2 regions of the Clostridium thermosuccinogenes genome follow, and region 1 is predicted to be linked to the other one. Evidence: riboswitches for the same ligand, from Rfam matches in the RefSeq annotation. Region 1 holds a riboswitch; the other holds the start of a gene.
The links. Region 1 has a riboswitch for lysine ahead of CDO33_RS07445 (aspartate-semialdehyde dehydrogenase). Riboswitches for the same ligand answer to the same signal wherever they lie in the genome.

Region 2: linked by a shared signal. The riboswitch ahead of CDO33_RS11650 (transporter substrate-binding domain-containing protein) and the one ahead of CDO33_RS07445 (aspartate-semialdehyde dehydrogenase) in region 1 are both predicted to bind lysine.

What each region holds. Positions count from the first base shown of each region.
Region 1 covers NZ_CP021850.1:1,702,812-1,710,902, reverse strand. Annotated here, with positions in the region: gene yajC (preprotein translocase subunit YajC) at 1-216, opposite strand, end outside; gene tgt (tRNA guanosine(34) transglycosylase Tgt) at 337-1,464, opposite strand; gene queA (tRNA preQ1(34) S-adenosylmethionine ribosyltransferase-isomerase QueA) at 1,514-2,539, opposite strand; gene CDO33_RS07460 (hypothetical protein) at 2,588-2,875, opposite strand; gene CDO33_RS07455 (SpoIID/LytB domain-containing protein) at 2,913-4,592, opposite strand; lysine riboswitch at 4,840-5,016, shown strand; gene CDO33_RS07445 (aspartate-semialdehyde dehydrogenase) at 5,154-6,152, shown strand; gene dapA (4-hydroxy-tetrahydrodipicolinate synthase) at 6,283-7,164, shown strand; gene dapB (4-hydroxy-tetrahydrodipicolinate reductase) at 7,281-8,039, shown strand; gene CDO33_RS07430 (ACT domain-containing protein) at 8,065-8,091, shown strand, end outside.
Region 2 covers NZ_CP021850.1:2,677,723-2,685,813, forward strand. Annotated here, with positions in the region: gene CDO33_RS11630 (M13-type metalloendopeptidase) at 1-56, opposite strand, end outside; gene CDO33_RS11635 (desulfoferrodoxin family protein) at 404-778, opposite strand; gene CDO33_RS11640 (amino acid ABC transporter ATP-binding protein) at 990-1,730, opposite strand; gene CDO33_RS11645 (amino acid ABC transporter permease) at 1,763-2,530, opposite strand; gene CDO33_RS11650 (transporter substrate-binding domain-containing protein) at 2,615-3,427, opposite strand; lysine riboswitch at 3,633-3,815, opposite strand; gene CDO33_RS11655 (GGDEF domain-containing protein) at 3,981-4,613, opposite strand; gene CDO33_RS11660 (hypothetical protein) at 4,797-5,189, opposite strand; gene CDO33_RS11665 (ABC transporter permease) at 5,669-8,091, opposite strand, start outside.

The sequences.
Region 1 (8,091 bases):
ACTGGTCTCGATAACCACCTCGTCATCTTTAATATTGATGACTTTACCTGCAATACCACCGATGGTGACGACATTGCTGCCTACCTTCATGGAATTTATCATTTCTCTTGTCTTCTTGTCCCTTCTTTTCTGAGGCAGGACAACTATCAGGTACATAAGTCCTATCATGAATCCAAGATATAAGACTATCCCTAGTATTCCTTGTAATTGTTCCATACTTTATCCTCCTGTTTCCTAAGTAGTTTCAGTATCATAATATAAATAATAACATTTTTATTTTATATAGAAAAGCATAATTTTCCTTCTTCAGGCCAAAATCGCCCCATTTTGGTGCAATCACGCTTTTTTACTGTATCCGTAATTTTCAAAAAACTCATCCCTGAAGTCTCCCAAGCGGTCCTCCATAATTGCCTGCCTTACCTTCTTCATAAGGTTGATAAGGAATCTGAGATTGTGCCACGTGGTAAGTCTTATGCCAAGAACCTCATCAACTTTTAAGAGATGCCTTATATAAGCCCTGGTGAAATTTCTGCAGGCATAGCAATCGCATTCAGGGTCAATGGGAGAAAAATCCCTGGCATATTTTGCATCCCTGACGATAATCCTGCCCCTGCTGGTCATTACGGTGCCGTTCCTTCCAATACGGGTGGGCAGGACACAATCGAACATATCAATTCCCCTTATCGCACCCTCTACGAGATAATCGGGGCTTCCCACTCCCATAAGATAACGGGGCTTATCTTCCGGTAATAGAGGAACTGTGCATTCCAGCATTTCATACATAAGCTCTGCCGGTTCCCCAACGCTTAAGCCTCCGATGGAATAACCCGGGAAATCGAGTGCCACCAGTTCCTTTGCGCTTTGCTCCCTTAAGTCTTTGTATACTCCTCCCTGCACTATACCGAAAAGCGCCTGCCTTTCAGTGTTTTTGTGAGCTTCCTTGCATCTTTTGGCCCACCGGGTGGTTCTCTCGAGGGATTTTTTTGCATAATCATATTCAGCAGGGTAGGGAGTGCATTCATCAAAGCACATTATTATATCGGAGCCCAGGTCATTTTGAATTTCCACTGCCTTCTCCGGGGAAATAAAATGCCGGGAGCCGTCAATATGGGACTTGAAGGTAACACCGTCCTCCTCAATTTTCCTGAAGCTGCCCAGGCTGAAAACCTGGAAACCTCCACTATCGGTCAATATGGGCCTGTCCCAGTTCATAAAACTATGAAGCCCTCCGGCCTCCCTTATAATCTCCTGGCCTGGCCTCAAATATAAATGGTATGTATTGCTGAGTATAATTTTTGCATCAATCTCCTTCAATTCATCCGGGGACATACCCTTGACTGTAGCCTGGGTTCCAACAGGCATGAATACAGGAGTATCAAAAGAACCATGCGGGGTATGCACCCTTCCGAGCCTGGCTCCTGTCTGTTTGCATTTTTTAATGAGCTCGTATCTTATTGCTGCCATTTTCCACCTTCCTCATTACATTTCAATATTGCTTGCCGATGCCTATAGCCTATTTTATAAACATGGCATCCCCAAAGCTAAAAAAACTGTACCTTTCCTCAATTGCCACCCTGTATGCTTCAAAGATCTTGTCTTTGCCTGCCAAGGCGCTGACAAGCATCAAAAGCGTTGATTCGGGCAAATGAAAATTGGTTATGAGGGCATCTACCACCTTAAATTTATAACCGGGATATATGAAAATATCAGTCCAGCCATTGTGAGGAGTCACAAGACCCGTTTCATCCCCTGCCGTTTCCAGTACCCTGCAGGAAGTAGTACCAACAGCTATCACCCTTTTGCCGCTTTCTTTTGCAGCATTTATCTTTTTGCAGGCTTCTTCATTTATATTGTAAAACTCACTGTGCATTTTATGATCCTGGATGTTCTCAGTTTTCACCGGCCGGAAAGTGCCAAGGCCGACATGCAAAGTAACGTAGGCCAGGCTGACACCTTTCTTGGCAATGTTGTCCAAAAGCTCCTCCGTAAAATGAAGACCTGCCGTGGGTGCTGCCGCCGAACCATTATATCTCGAATAGACCGTCTGATATCTTTCCGAATCGTCAAGCCTTCGGGTGATATAAGGCGGTAGGGGTACAATACCCACCTTGTCCAATATTTCTTCAAATATCCCGTCATATTCAAATTTTACAATCCGGTTGCCTTCCTCCACAATATCAATGATCTCAGCTTTTAGGAGTCCTCCCCCAAACACAAACCTGGCTCCCGGTTTTGCACGCCTTCCGGGCTTTAATATCACTTCCCAGACACGTTCTTCTATCCTTTTTAAAAGGACAAATTCAATCTTGCCCCCGGTATCTTCCCTTGTCCCAAGAAGCCTTGCCGGAATTACCCGGGTGTCGTTCAAAACAAGGCAGTCCCCTGCGTCCAGATAATTTATGATATCTTTGAATATCTTATGCTCTATACTTCCCGTCGCCCTGTCCAAAACGAGCAAGCGAGACATCGCCCTCTCCTTTATAGGTTCCTGGGCAATCAATTCTTCGGGCAAATCATAGTAAAAATCACTAAGCTTCATCATTAATCCCTGCTATCCTTAAGTATTTATTAAGAAATCTTCGTTCCTTTACAAAATATCATCAGCAGCAAACCTTACTTTATAGAAGATGAAGTTGCCTGCATGATGCATGCGGTTCTTTCCGTTTTGATTGAAATGATCCTGCTTTTCCGCATCAAAACAGAATACATCAATCTCATAAGCAACTCGCACTTTTTTACCTGCTCTTTCAATTCCGTAAAGGGTTACATTTTTGCGAAATTTGGAGTAATTTAAACTTACATCAATTTCGTCCATTTCAAAATCATACAACAAAGCGGCTCCATTTACAATGCCAAAGGCAAAAAAATACTCCATGACTATTCACAGAGTATTTTAGGCCAAATTTTACATTTTATTCAACATCGACACCGGTAAAGTAATGCTTTAAAATCTCATCATAGGTAAATCCGGCTTCGGCCATACCTTTTGCTCCTTCCTGGCTCATTCCTACGCCATGGCCCCATCCTTTGCCCGTAAATGTGTATGTTGTCGGCACCGCAGTGATAGGCTTTAATTTATTGTCCGCACCTATCACCATCAGTCCGCTGCCCGATCCTGCGCCTATGGTTTTTACTCCGTTGGCTGTCATAACCTTGCTGCCGGACAATTGTACCTTCGGAGAGGTCTTCCCGGCACCCTTTACCGAAACTCCGGCGTCGGTGGTTATGGTAAAGAGCTGGCTATCCAGCGAAAACGCAGACCTGCATTTTGCCTTGGTGAACACGGCTTCACCTTTTGTGCCGCGCACCACCATCTCTATTGCCCTCCCGGCTTCGGAATACTGGGTTATGACGATGTTCAATATGTCTCCGGTGTCATAGCCCAATTGCAGCATACGATCCTTCACTTGTTGAGAGGTCATGGTCACTTCCCAGTTGTATTTCCATGAGTCACCGGACTCATATTTATCCTCTACGCTCTTCAGATAGGGTACGTCTCCTCCCCATACATTCTTTGAATCCTCAGTCCTTCCTCCGCTGGAACTGAAATAGAACACTTCGGCAAGACTTCCTTTATACAGAACCTTTTTGCCCGCAGTATCATCGACTGCTTTGTTGGAGCGGGCATCTTCGGTACTCAGGCCTTTGTATACCTGACAATGGGTGGTGGAACACAGATCAAACCCAAGAGTTTCGTGCCGGTTCAAGCTAGAAAGGGTGTATGTACGCGCAGCCACTGCCTGAGCTTTCAAAGCCTCAGGATGAGACGAAGCTTGTATTTCTGCCGGAACAACACCATATAGGTATTGCTCCAGAGGCAGTACGTTTGTCACTGTCATGTCGCTGTCCTGCAGCCGCCTTACTTCCAGATCCCCCCTGTAGCTGTTGGTGTTGTTTATGGTCAAAGAATAGGGATCATTTTCTGTCCTGGGTTGTATCTGCAGTACTCCTTTGCTGCTGCAATAAACCATGGCAGCTTCCCCTTTGCTGTTTTGAACCACAATGCTTTTTGAGGACTGAGATACGGTGCTAACTGTGGTATCCCCATTCCCCAATGCCGGTTTCAGAGTTTCAGCCATATATTTTTCAGCAGTTGCCTCGTCGGTAAAGAATCCGGTCCATACCTGCCAGCAATCTGCATATGCGACATATGCGTCTATGCCTTTCTTTTTCAAAGCGTCTGCCTGAGCTCTGGCAGCCTTGGCATCTTTGTAATCTCCCCCTATCCTCACATGATAAGGTCCAATCTTCTCTCCCTGCTTTGCAGGCTCCTTTCCGGGAGTATATTCTGTCAACACTCCGTTTGTATTAATAAAGAAGGAATCTTTTCTTATAGTAACAATATTGTTTGTCGTTTCTTCAAACAATAAGACAAGCTTGCCGTCCTCCAGGGAGTTTATGGTCAATCCTTTGGCAGCGTTTACATTAAAGCTGCAGACAGCCGTGTTGATACCGGACGCCTTATCTGTAAAGTACAATCCGATCCTTATCTTTTCTGGTACATTTATGGCGGCGCTTGCCGAAAATCCGGAATTTATAAAGATGCTAAGTACAAAAATGACAGTAAATATTATTTTAATATGTTTTTTCATAAGCTCCTCCAATTTATCCTATGTATAGACAGTACTGCATAAATTAACAGTTAGTTATTCGACAGCAATATCGATTTTCCCTACTGATTTTGATTTTTTAATAATATTGTAACAATTTACCTTTCGCAATGGAGACAATCATCAAATCACTGGATGCGAAATATAATATAAAAGATAGCTGTAAAAGCAGCAAATTTCATTTGACATTAGAATCTTTGGATGTTATTATAAATAAAATGAATATGGTAAAAATGATAGAGGTGCGTTTTTCAATAGTACGTCCGCTGAAAAGAAAGGGCTTTAATGATGCTGACGGAAAGGGTCAAACGCCGAAGGATGATCATCCCTTTTGTGGTCCTTCCTGGTTATATGGTTAATAGCCATATAATTGTCATCAGTAAAATGATGGAGCGCTATCAGTTCAATTTACAGGATCATAAACAAGATCCAAGACAATTTTTACAGAACTGCTGGTACTCCAAACCAGCTTTTTTAATTTACATTAATTTATAAGTGTAAAGCAATAATAAAGTAAAATTGAAGAACAAGGGGGTTCTCGATATGAAAAAAGTGAATCTGGCGGTAGTAGGCGCAACCGGAATGGTGGGAAGGACTTTTATCAAGGTACTGGAAGAAAGAAATCTACCTATTGATAATATATATTTCTTTGCTTCAAGCAGATCGGCAGGATCAAAAATAACTTTCAACGGAAAAGAGTATACGGTGGAAGAACTGACGGAAAATTCTTTTGACCGCGGGATTGACATTGCTCTCTTCTCCGCAGGAGCCAGCACAAGTCAAAAGTTCTCACCCATAGCCGCTTCAAAGGGATGTGTTGTTGTCGACAACAGCAGTGCATGGAGAATGGATCCCACTGTGCCTCTGGTAGTTCCCGAAGTCAACCCGCAGGATATAGAATGGAACAAGGGTATCATAGCCAATCCCAATTGTTCAACTATCCAGGCGGTTGTGGCTTTGAACCCGCTTCACAAAAAGTATAAAATAAAGAGGATAGTCTATACCACCTTCCAGGCTGTATCCGGCGCTGGTATGAAAGGGTATATGGATCTTGAGGAAGGACTTCGGGGAAAGCCGCCGGCTAAGTTCCCCCATCCGATAGCAAACAATGTTTTGCCCCATATAGACGTTTTCCTCCCCAATGGCTATACCAAAGAGGAAATGAAGATGGTATTTGAGACGAAGAAAATCCTGGGTGACCAGAGCTTAAGGATAACCGCAACAACTGTAAGGGTTCCTGTTTTTAACGGCCATAGCGAATCCATAAATGTGGAGTTCGAAAATCAGTTTGATGTTGACGAACTGAAAGAGGTTTTGAAAAATGCTCCTGGTATCGTAGTGCAGGATGATCCTGAAAATAACGTCTATCCTATGCCAATAAACGCTAGCGGAAGGGATGAAACCTTTGTTGGCAGAATCCGTCGTGATGAAAGTGTTGAAAGCGGAGTTAACCTTTGGGTAGTCGCCGATAACATAAGAAAAGGCGCTGCTACCAATGCTGTTCAGATCGCACAGGAATTGATAAAAATGTGGAGCAAATAGTATATATTGCAGTTGGCAGATTTAGTCTGCCAACTGTTTTAACTAACGGAAGTTCATGCATGATCGTTTATGCCTGTTGATGCATAAACTGATATGCGAGTACATATTTTTGAGGAAAGGATGTATCTAAATGCGTAAACCGTTGTTCAAAGGTTCAGGTGTAGCAATAGTAACCCCATTTACCGATGATGGAGTTGACTTTGGAAAACTTGAAGAGCTGATCGAATTTCAGATCAGCGAAGGTACTGATGCAATAATAATTTGTGGTACTACAGGTGAAGCTTCAACTATGCCCGACGATGAACACATAGAGACCATCAGATTTACCGTTGAAAAAGTCAACAAAAGATTACCGGTAATTGCAGGTGCAGGAAGCAACGATACACGGCATGCGGTAGAGCTCAGCAAGCGTGCTGAAGCTGCAGGTGCTGATGCAATCTTAAGTGTAACTCCTTATTATAACAAAACTACACAAAAAGGGCTTTATGAGCATTTCAAGGCCATAGCCGGCAGTGTGAAAATCCCGATAGTACTTTATAACGTACCTTCCAGAACCAATTTGAACATCAATCCTGAAACCATCCAAGCCCTGTCGGAAATTGAAAATATCTTAGCTATAAAGGAATGCAACCTTGCCCAGGTGGGTGAAGTAATCAATCTCTGCAGGAAAGATTTCTATATTTATTCCGGCAATGATGAACAGATACTTCCATTTATGGCCTATGGAGCATGTGGAGTTATTTCAGTTATGGCTAACATCATACCGAAGGATACCCACGATATAGTAGCCAAATATCTGGAAGGCGATGTTGCCGGCAGCAGGGAGCTGCAGCTTAAAGTCCTCGATCTTATAAAAGCTCTCTTTGTTGAAGTAAGTCCCATACCGATAAAAGCAGCAATGAATCTCATGGGCATGAACGTGGGTAAATGCCGCATGCCTTTGGTGGATATAAGCGAAAAAAATCTGGAAATACTAAAAAAAGCGATGAGAAACTACGGAATTATAAACTAATAACAAAATAAATATATTAGAATTAGTCAAAGCAGTAATCGATGAAATTCGCGCAGTACGATCTATAAAGCTTTATAATATACTACGTTCATTAAAGGAAGAAAGTGTGATATCAAATGATAAGAATATTAATGAGTGGATGCAACGGAAAAATGGGCCAGGTTATTACCAGGCTGTCATCACAGTTTGATAACTTGAAAATAGTAGCAGGTTATGATAAAAACGATGCAATAAGCAATCCTTATCCGGTTTTTACAGATTTGAAAAGCTGCAATGTTGAAGTGGACGTCGTAATTGATTTTTCTCATCCGTCTGCTTTTAATGATGTGCTTGACTTTGCCGTATCCCGAAAAGTTGCTCTCGTAATGGCAACAACAGGATTGTCCCAGGCAAATGTAAAGGCGCTGGAAGCCGCCTCCGGCTCTATTCCGGTGTTCTTTTCAGCAAACATGTCCCTGGGCGTGAATCTGATGGTGGACCTGGTCAAAAAAGCAGCAAAAGTTCTGGAAAACAACTTTGATATAGAGATTATAGAAATGCATCACAATCAAAAAATTGACGCTCCCAGCGGTACCGCACTGGCAATTGCGGACGCCATAAATTCGGTTTTGGAGCAGAAACGTGAATATATATATGACCGGCATTCCAGGAGGAAAAAGAGAAGCCCTAGTGAAATCGGTATCCACGCCATACGCGGTGGAACAATTGTGGGGGATCATTCCGTCATATTTGCCGGTAATGATGAGATAATAGAAATCAAGCATACTGCTATGTCAAAAGAGATTTTCGGAGTTGGCGCCCTTAAAGCAGCCGGTTTTATCAAGTCCAAAAAGCCCGGCATGTACAACATGAACGATCTGGTAGAAAGTATGTAAGCAATAACCTAGGGAGGTGGATGCTTTGTCCCAAAGTCCGGTTACAAATGTG
Region 2 (8,091 bases), 970 kb from region 1:
AAAATCAGTACAAAACACAAAAATACGCTTACTATTTTACGTTTAAGTCCTGTCATATACTATCTCCTTTTCTGTTCAAACATCCCTGCGATGATTTGAATATTTTTCCTTTATTATAATATAAATTTGGCATAATGTCCAATATTGCCGCATTTAGTTGGCTTCCATAGTAATCTGGGACATTAAAAGCAAATACATGTATTTTTTATAAGAATCTGATATTAAAATATCAGCAAAAAGCAGAATTATTAAAATATGCAATCTGCAAAGAAAAATACCTTGCCTAAGGCCTCCTGCCGCTTACTTTTTGAAGCTTCCGGCGGCTTCGACCAGTCCTGTTATTATTTATCAAGGCGTTAAAAAAGGAATCTCGCAATTGCAAGACTCCTTAAATTTCAATTTTTTATATTTCAGCCTTCCATAATCCATGCAGATTACAGTACTCATAAACTGTTCCCTGACTGACCTCTGCAAACTCCGCCTTAGGTTCCATCCCAGGCTTTAGATAAACTATTTCCAGCTTATCATCGGTTTCCAGACCGATCCATTCAATATGATGTTCAGGGATCATCGGATGCACGACTGAACCGATTTGAACTTTGATTTTTCCACCTTCTTTGGTTATGGCCGGAACATGCTTTTCCTTCGCACCATCCGAAGTATTAGCTACCAGTTTGTTCATCGGGCGCTCACAACAGGTCAGGGTTCCTCCCCCGTTTTTCAATAAAGCCACCATGTTGCCGCATACCTCACAACGATAAAAAACAGCATTGGACATTGTAAAACCTCCTCTTTGGATTATATTTATAGCTTGCAGTCATGTTAGTGATAATATTCATCTTATTGTTAATAAATACCACATTATTTTATCACTAAACAGGAAATATTATCCATAAGCTGCATGAGCTCAGGAAGCTTATAAATCCCTAACAAAATCGTGCTCAGTATACCTCATTTGTTCTGCGTCTTTATACCTTAAATTAACTGCATTAAATCTGGTTTAAGGTGCGTTTTAAGAATTCCCTGGTGCGTTCCTGCGCAGGGTTGTTGAAAATCTGCTCCGGACTTCCTTCCTCAACTATTACTCCGTTGTCCATAAACACCACGCGGTCGGAAACTTCCTTGGCAAAACCCATTTCATGGGTAACCACCAGCATGGTAAGACCGGTTTCAGCCAGCTCCTTCATAACTTTAAGGACCTCGCCCACCATTTCCGGGTCCAGCGCCGATGTCGGTTCATCAAACAGCATTACATCCGGCTCCATTGATAATGCTCTGGCTATAGCCACACGCTGTTTTTGTCCTCCCGACAGCTGTCTCGGTTTTGCATTCACATATTGGTCCATTCCAACAACTTTCAGGTACTTCATAGCCACTTTTTCGGCCTCTTCCCTGGAGCGTTTCAAGACCTTCATCTGCCCTACTATGCAGTTTCCTAAAACATTGTGATTGTTAAACAGGTTGAATTGCTGGAAGACCATCCCCATCTTTGTACGGTATTCATATATATCATGACCGTCGTCTAAAATATTCTGCCCTTTATAAATAATTTGGCCGCCACTCGGCTTCTCCAACAGATTAATACAGCGAAGCAGTGTCGATTTTCCAGATCCGGAGGAGCCGATGATACAAACCACTTCTCCTTTAGCAACTGAAAAATTTATGTCTTTTAGTACTTCATGACCTCCAAAGGACTTGCTCAAGTGCTGGATATCGATAACTTTTTCCATGGATTACACCCCTTTGTCTATATCCGGCTTGCTTAGCCATTTTTTGTCCTGACTTGCATATTCTGAGGTATTTCTGCTTGTATTTGACCCGCATGCAGGACATAATTCTCCGGGCCATCCATCTTCTTTTCAAGGTAGCGAAGAATCCTTGTAACCGAATAGGTCATAATAAAATATATAATGCATGCAATAAAGAACGGTTCAAAGAATTTAAACGTACTGCCAGCAATTGATTTGGTCTGGAAATACAGCTCAGTAACAGAAATAACATTTAGCACCGAGGTATCCTTAATATTGATCACAAACTCATTGCCTGTTGCCGGCAGTATATTACGAATGGCCTGCGGCAGCACTACATTGAACATTGTCTGGGTATGGTTCATGCCTATGGCCTGGGCTGCTTCATACTGGCCTTTATCTATGGAAATTATGCCCCCGCGGATAATTTCCGCCATATAAGCTCCAGTATTTATCGAAACTACTAGAATTGCTGCCACCATACGGTTCATATCCAGCCCAAAGGCTTGGGCAGAGCCGTAAAATATAACCATTGCCTGCACAATCATGGGGGTGCCCCGGAATATTTCTATATATGCTGAAAGAACAGCATTTGCAACTTTTAAAATCCACCTTTTAGCTCCTCTTTCCGGGACTGGAATGGTACGGATAACTCCCACCACCAAACCAATGACAAAACCAAAAACAGTACCGATTATAGAAACCAGCAGAGTCACACCCGCTCCCCTAAGAAGCATAGGCCAGTATTTTGATATTATTTGTAGAATAAGCTCAAAGCTCATTTTGCCCCTCCTTTAATCATAAATGAAACCGAATGCGTAAAAATGCACTCGGTTTCCATAAATCCTGTTTCTAATACCGGGATGTCAATTTGATGCCGGCTGGTTTTTTATTGCGGCATCCATAATGCTTATGCGTTCCTCTTCCGAGATACCTGCCAGTATTTCATTGATTTTATTTTTCAGATCACTGCCTTTTTTGATACCTACTGCAATTGACGTATCTTCCTCCGATGTCTCAAATCCATCGGTGAACACCACCATCTTGAAGTTTGGATTGGCAGCTTCAGCACTGACCCCTTCAGGGCGTTCGGACACATATCCGTCAATTACTCCCGATTCAAGGGCAGTTCTCATGGCAGGAAAATCATCCATGGCTGTCTGCTTGTCTACTCCCTCAATCTGATCTATTACCGTATAATGGAATGTGTTTAGCTGGGCAGTTATTTTTGCACCCTTGAAATCCTGTATTGAGGTTGCATTCTCATATTTGGAGCCTTTTTTTACAACCATAACCAGATCAGACTTATAGTAATCATCGGTAAAGTCGATGGATTCCTTACGTTCTGCCGTTGGTGACATGCCTGCAATTATCGCATCGATTTTGCCTGATGTCAGTGCCGGTATAAGGCCAAGCCATTCGGTCTTTACAATAACCAGCTCTTTTCCCAGCCCTTCTGCAATTCTCTTGGCAATTTCCACATCATATCCACCGGCGTATTCAGAACTGCCGTCTATTTTCACCGCACCACCGGAATCATCCGTCTGGGTCCAGTTAAAGGGCGGATAGCCTGCTTCCATACCCACCTTAAAGGTTTTGTCATCACTTTTTCGGCATCCTGACAAAAATACGGATAATGCTATGCATGCTGCTGCCAATAAAGATATTTTTTTCTTCATGAAACTCCCCCTAATTGTTAACCATGATAGCCCTTACTACCATATTATGTTTACTTTCATGTTTTGCAACATTAAATTATGATAAAATAACAAATGTCTGTACCTGGCAACACTATTCAGCTTTTTATGCTCTTTTACTTACCAAAAAAGACCTGAGGCATTCTCAGGTCTTAGTGTCAACAGTCACACCTAGTCCTTCTTTTGCCAATGAGATAGCACAACTCAATAAATCAGGCTTATTTATTGAGACAGTCTTGCAGCTCTTAACTGCAAGCCCAGCAAATAGCACTGAGTATACTATTCGCTTCGGCAGCGTTTCCTTCTCAATAGCATCATCGCTTCTCAAACTCCTCTAAAGACTGTTAAACGCCGCGCCTCTACCTCACCTGTCAAAAGTGAGGCTTGTTCTATTAAATTATACATATAGTCTACAACAACATATTACTGCTGTCAACATACTTTGATATTTTTTGCAAAACAGCGCATAAATAATACTACATCAGAAAAAGAACAAACTGACCGAATATCAAAAATCTACCATAAGCAAGCAAATTTAAACAGTTACGGTGGTGTTACGCATCTCCTTAGCTTTATACAAAGCCATATCCGCAGCCCTTATAAAACCCTCCAGTGAAGGCTCCAGAGAAGGAAAAGCCGTATTAACCCCCATGCTGATTGTAACCCAACGGGAAGCCGCGGAATGTTCATGGGGTATGGAAAGCTCTTCCACCTTTTTTCTCATCCGCTCTGAAAGCAAATAGGCTTCCTCCTTTTCAATGCCGGGCAGCAGTACTCCAAACTCTTCTCCTCCGTACCTGGCAACAAAATCTGTAGGACGCTCCAGGCAGCTCGACAAAGCTTCTGCTATCCTTCTTATACATACATCTCCGGCCTGATGTCCATAATTATCATTATATGCCTTGAAAAAATCCACATCCACTATAATCAGAGACAGTGGCATAGAATAGCGCTTGCACCTGTTCCACTCTGCCTCTATTGCCTTGTCAAAGGCGAAACGGTTGAAAACTCTGGTTAAGCTATCTGTTTGCGAAAGTATATCCAGCTTATGGTTTGCCTCCTCCAATTCCTTGTTCACCCGTTTTAACTCTTCGTTCTTTTCCTGTATTATCTTTCTGTTTTTAAAGTCCTCAATCTGCTTTTTATATCTCATGTATGATATAGCCAAAGATATCATTAAAAAGGTACTGCTGTTCAAATTATTGGCATACTGTACATAGTTGGATTTTTGAAAGCGGAGCATAAAAGCCATAAATATTATGTGAACCGGAAGATAGATAAGCAACATAGTTACAGGTTTGTAGTAAGGAATTACCGAAACAGCCACAGTGGCCATTATATATACAATGACCTACCCATATGTCAGCTGATCCAGCACCGATATCAACGCGCACCATATCAGGATATAAATGGTAAAAGCCACAAAAACCACCCGTATGACTTTTGCATGCTTAGAGATGTTTGCGCCTAATCTGCTAAATACCACCAAAAACACTATCATTGTCACAAGTAAGAGTATATACATGATACCATAGTAAATGCCAGGTTTTTCGAATACGCTCCCTTTTTTGAAAATGCAATAAGCCGTTATCACCATCATTTCAATAATGATGGAAGTTATAAGTGTAACCTTCGCCCTGGCCAGATTAATTTTATCGATTTCCTGTTCAAATTCTTCTTTATGTTTATCCTGAACCGATAATATCAAAAATTCTTTAATCCAATTTATAATATCTATTTTCATTATACAACACCTGTTTCCGGCTTCATTTTCTCTAAGCATGCCATATGCAAGGCAGCAACGTACTAAATGATGAATTCAGCCGTTGTAATCCAAGTAGCTCATCGTACCTTCCTTTACATCCCTTTTTGAAAAACAGCCTGCCAGCAAAGAAGAGTACAAGCCTAGGACACAAAATCATAATATCACAATTTTGTTTACTTTTACATAATTTTACGTCAAATTATAATATAAATTATTGGCTTAAAAGCAAAATAGCCACATCTAATATGGGTTAACCTGCAAAATTTGATAGATGCGATATGTATAATGAAAACGCTATTCATGTTTTTCGCGCTGACATAACAAGTCAGATCCATTGCAGAATTATACAAAAAATATTCCCAAAAAACTATATTCGCCTGTAATAAATACAGGCGAATATCTGCATATAAGGCATATAATCTCCAAAATTGAAAGTTATTTATGTTTTGCCGATCCTGCTATAGATTTTCATTTTTCAAGGCGTCCAGAATATTCTCCCTGCCTATCTTTCTCATAGAATAAATCATGCTGGAAAATACCACCAGGAATACACACGCTATGCTGATCAGTATGCCTTGTGTAGGCAGATAGAAGGCCATATCGACGCCCTCATTTACGCTTTGATATATCAGGTACGTAAGGAATATGGATACCGGCAGTCCGTAAATCAGTGCTTTCAGTCCGTAAAATATGCATTCGAAATTCATCATCCGCCTGAAACTCCTATCGGTCATGCCCACTGACTTCAACATGGCAAATTCCCTTCTCCTCAGGTTGACATTGGTGGATATGGTATTGAACACATTAGCTATGGTTATGAGGGATATCAGTATGATGAACCCATAGGAGAAAACCGACAGTATGGTGATGAGGTTCCGGTTGTCCTGCAGCATTTCAGCAACATTGTATATGTCCGTAGAACTAAGGCCTGCATCACTAAGTATCTTCTTCATATCCTCCTCTGCTTTGAAAGGTTTGTCGGAACTGAAACACATATAACCATTCCACTCCGGCTCAATATCAGCAAACAAGGACTTCTCCGCACCGGTATCAATGATAATCAGCACGGTATCTTTGTAAGCATAATCTTGTATACCGAAAGGAGCTTTGTCCGCCACAGCTGCTATTGCAATATCTGTTCTTCTCCTGTTCCCTTTTCCGTCGCTGTCACCATAGCCCACTGATAATGATAAGGTTTCAGGCTTATGCTCATCAAAAATGCTGGTATTCCTGTATTTTTGCATGTTTTGGTCGAAGAAATGCTGTTTGTCTACAAGAATTCCTGCCGGTGAAGCAGGGTTTTCAAACAGGGACTCCTCCAGACCCAACTCCCGCACATAATCGGTAAATGTATCATGGTCCACGCTGTATAAATCTACATGTACAAGAGCATCCTGCCCCTCAGATATATGACCCTGGCTCACCTTTTCCTCATACCAGGCTCCCTGCACCTGTTCTTTTTGGACTTTCACATCACAGTAAGTGTATCTTACCAACGCACCTTCCTTCACACTGTCCAAACTGAGGATATCATTAAAGGCACTGATTGTGGAATCCTTCAGACTTTTACTGTCTATACTATATAGAAGATCATATTTTTGATTCTCATAGACATTCATGACGCTGTCCCTTAAATACATGGAAAAGGCAGAAACCGACACAAACAGAACCACGCTTATAAACAGCGATATTACCGTGCTTCTATAGCGCCGGCGGTTCCTCTTCATATTTTTCATCCCCAGGTCGCCCTCAATTTTAAAAATCTTTCGGGTAAGCCGGGAGGTTTTTACCTGTTTTCCTGTCAGTTTAATTTCCGTGGTCTGCCGTATGGCATCCATAGCCGATACCCTGGCCGCACGCCGGGCAGGAATATAGGCAGATATTAAAATAGTAATAAGAGCTACCAAAGCAGCTACTACAATTGATAAAGGTGATACCGAAAGTCTTAATGAAACAGGGATATTGGTCGTTATCATGCTGGCAAAAAGATCTCCCACAAAGTAGAGGGTAACTCCTATGCCCAGAATTCCCGACATCACCCCCAAAGGTATCCCTATGACAGCAATTGCCAAAGCCTCAAAAAAAACCGAATGCTTGATCTGCCGTGAGGTGGCGCCGGCACAGGAAAGCAGTCCGAACTGCTTTTTGCGTTCGCTGACCGAAATGGAAAAGGAGTTGTATATCAGAGCTATCGATCCCACCATTATCAATACTATAAGAATAGCTCCAAGCCTGAGCAATACGGTATTAAAATTGTCAATATTGCTGACTCCCATAAATCTGAGCAACTCACTGTTGTAATCCAAGCCATTTTCCCCGATGTCTTGCAGGCTGTCGGCAATATCATAGATTTTGCGGGGATTTTTGGCTTTAAAATATATGTCAAGATCATCATCATCCGTCAATTCCTGCGGATTCAGCTTTGTTAATATGGTATATCCCGGTGCAAAGTAGTTCTCCAATCTGTAGGAAAGCCTTTTGCACACCCCAACCACCGTGAACGTTCTGGTTTCTTTTACCACAAGCTTTTCTAGCACTTCTCCATCCTCGCTGACGGCATAAGTGTTTTTCTGCCCCAGGACTATTCCGTCCCCCATGACACGATCACCCACATCAAGGGTCAGTGTATCCCCTATCTTGTATTGAACTCCGCCATTTCCCGATATATGGTCGGAAATCAAAATTTCCTTTTCATTCTCCGGCAGCCTCCCTTCTGTCAAATGCACCGGAAGGGTTTTAAAGGCTTTATCGTCCAATTCCATGATGTACAAATAGGGTTTGTATTCATTTATGCTGCCTTTCAATAATGCGTATCCTGAGTTTTTGACTACGGCTGCATCCTTTATGTCATCTCTCTTGCTGATAGCTTCGATGCCTTTAC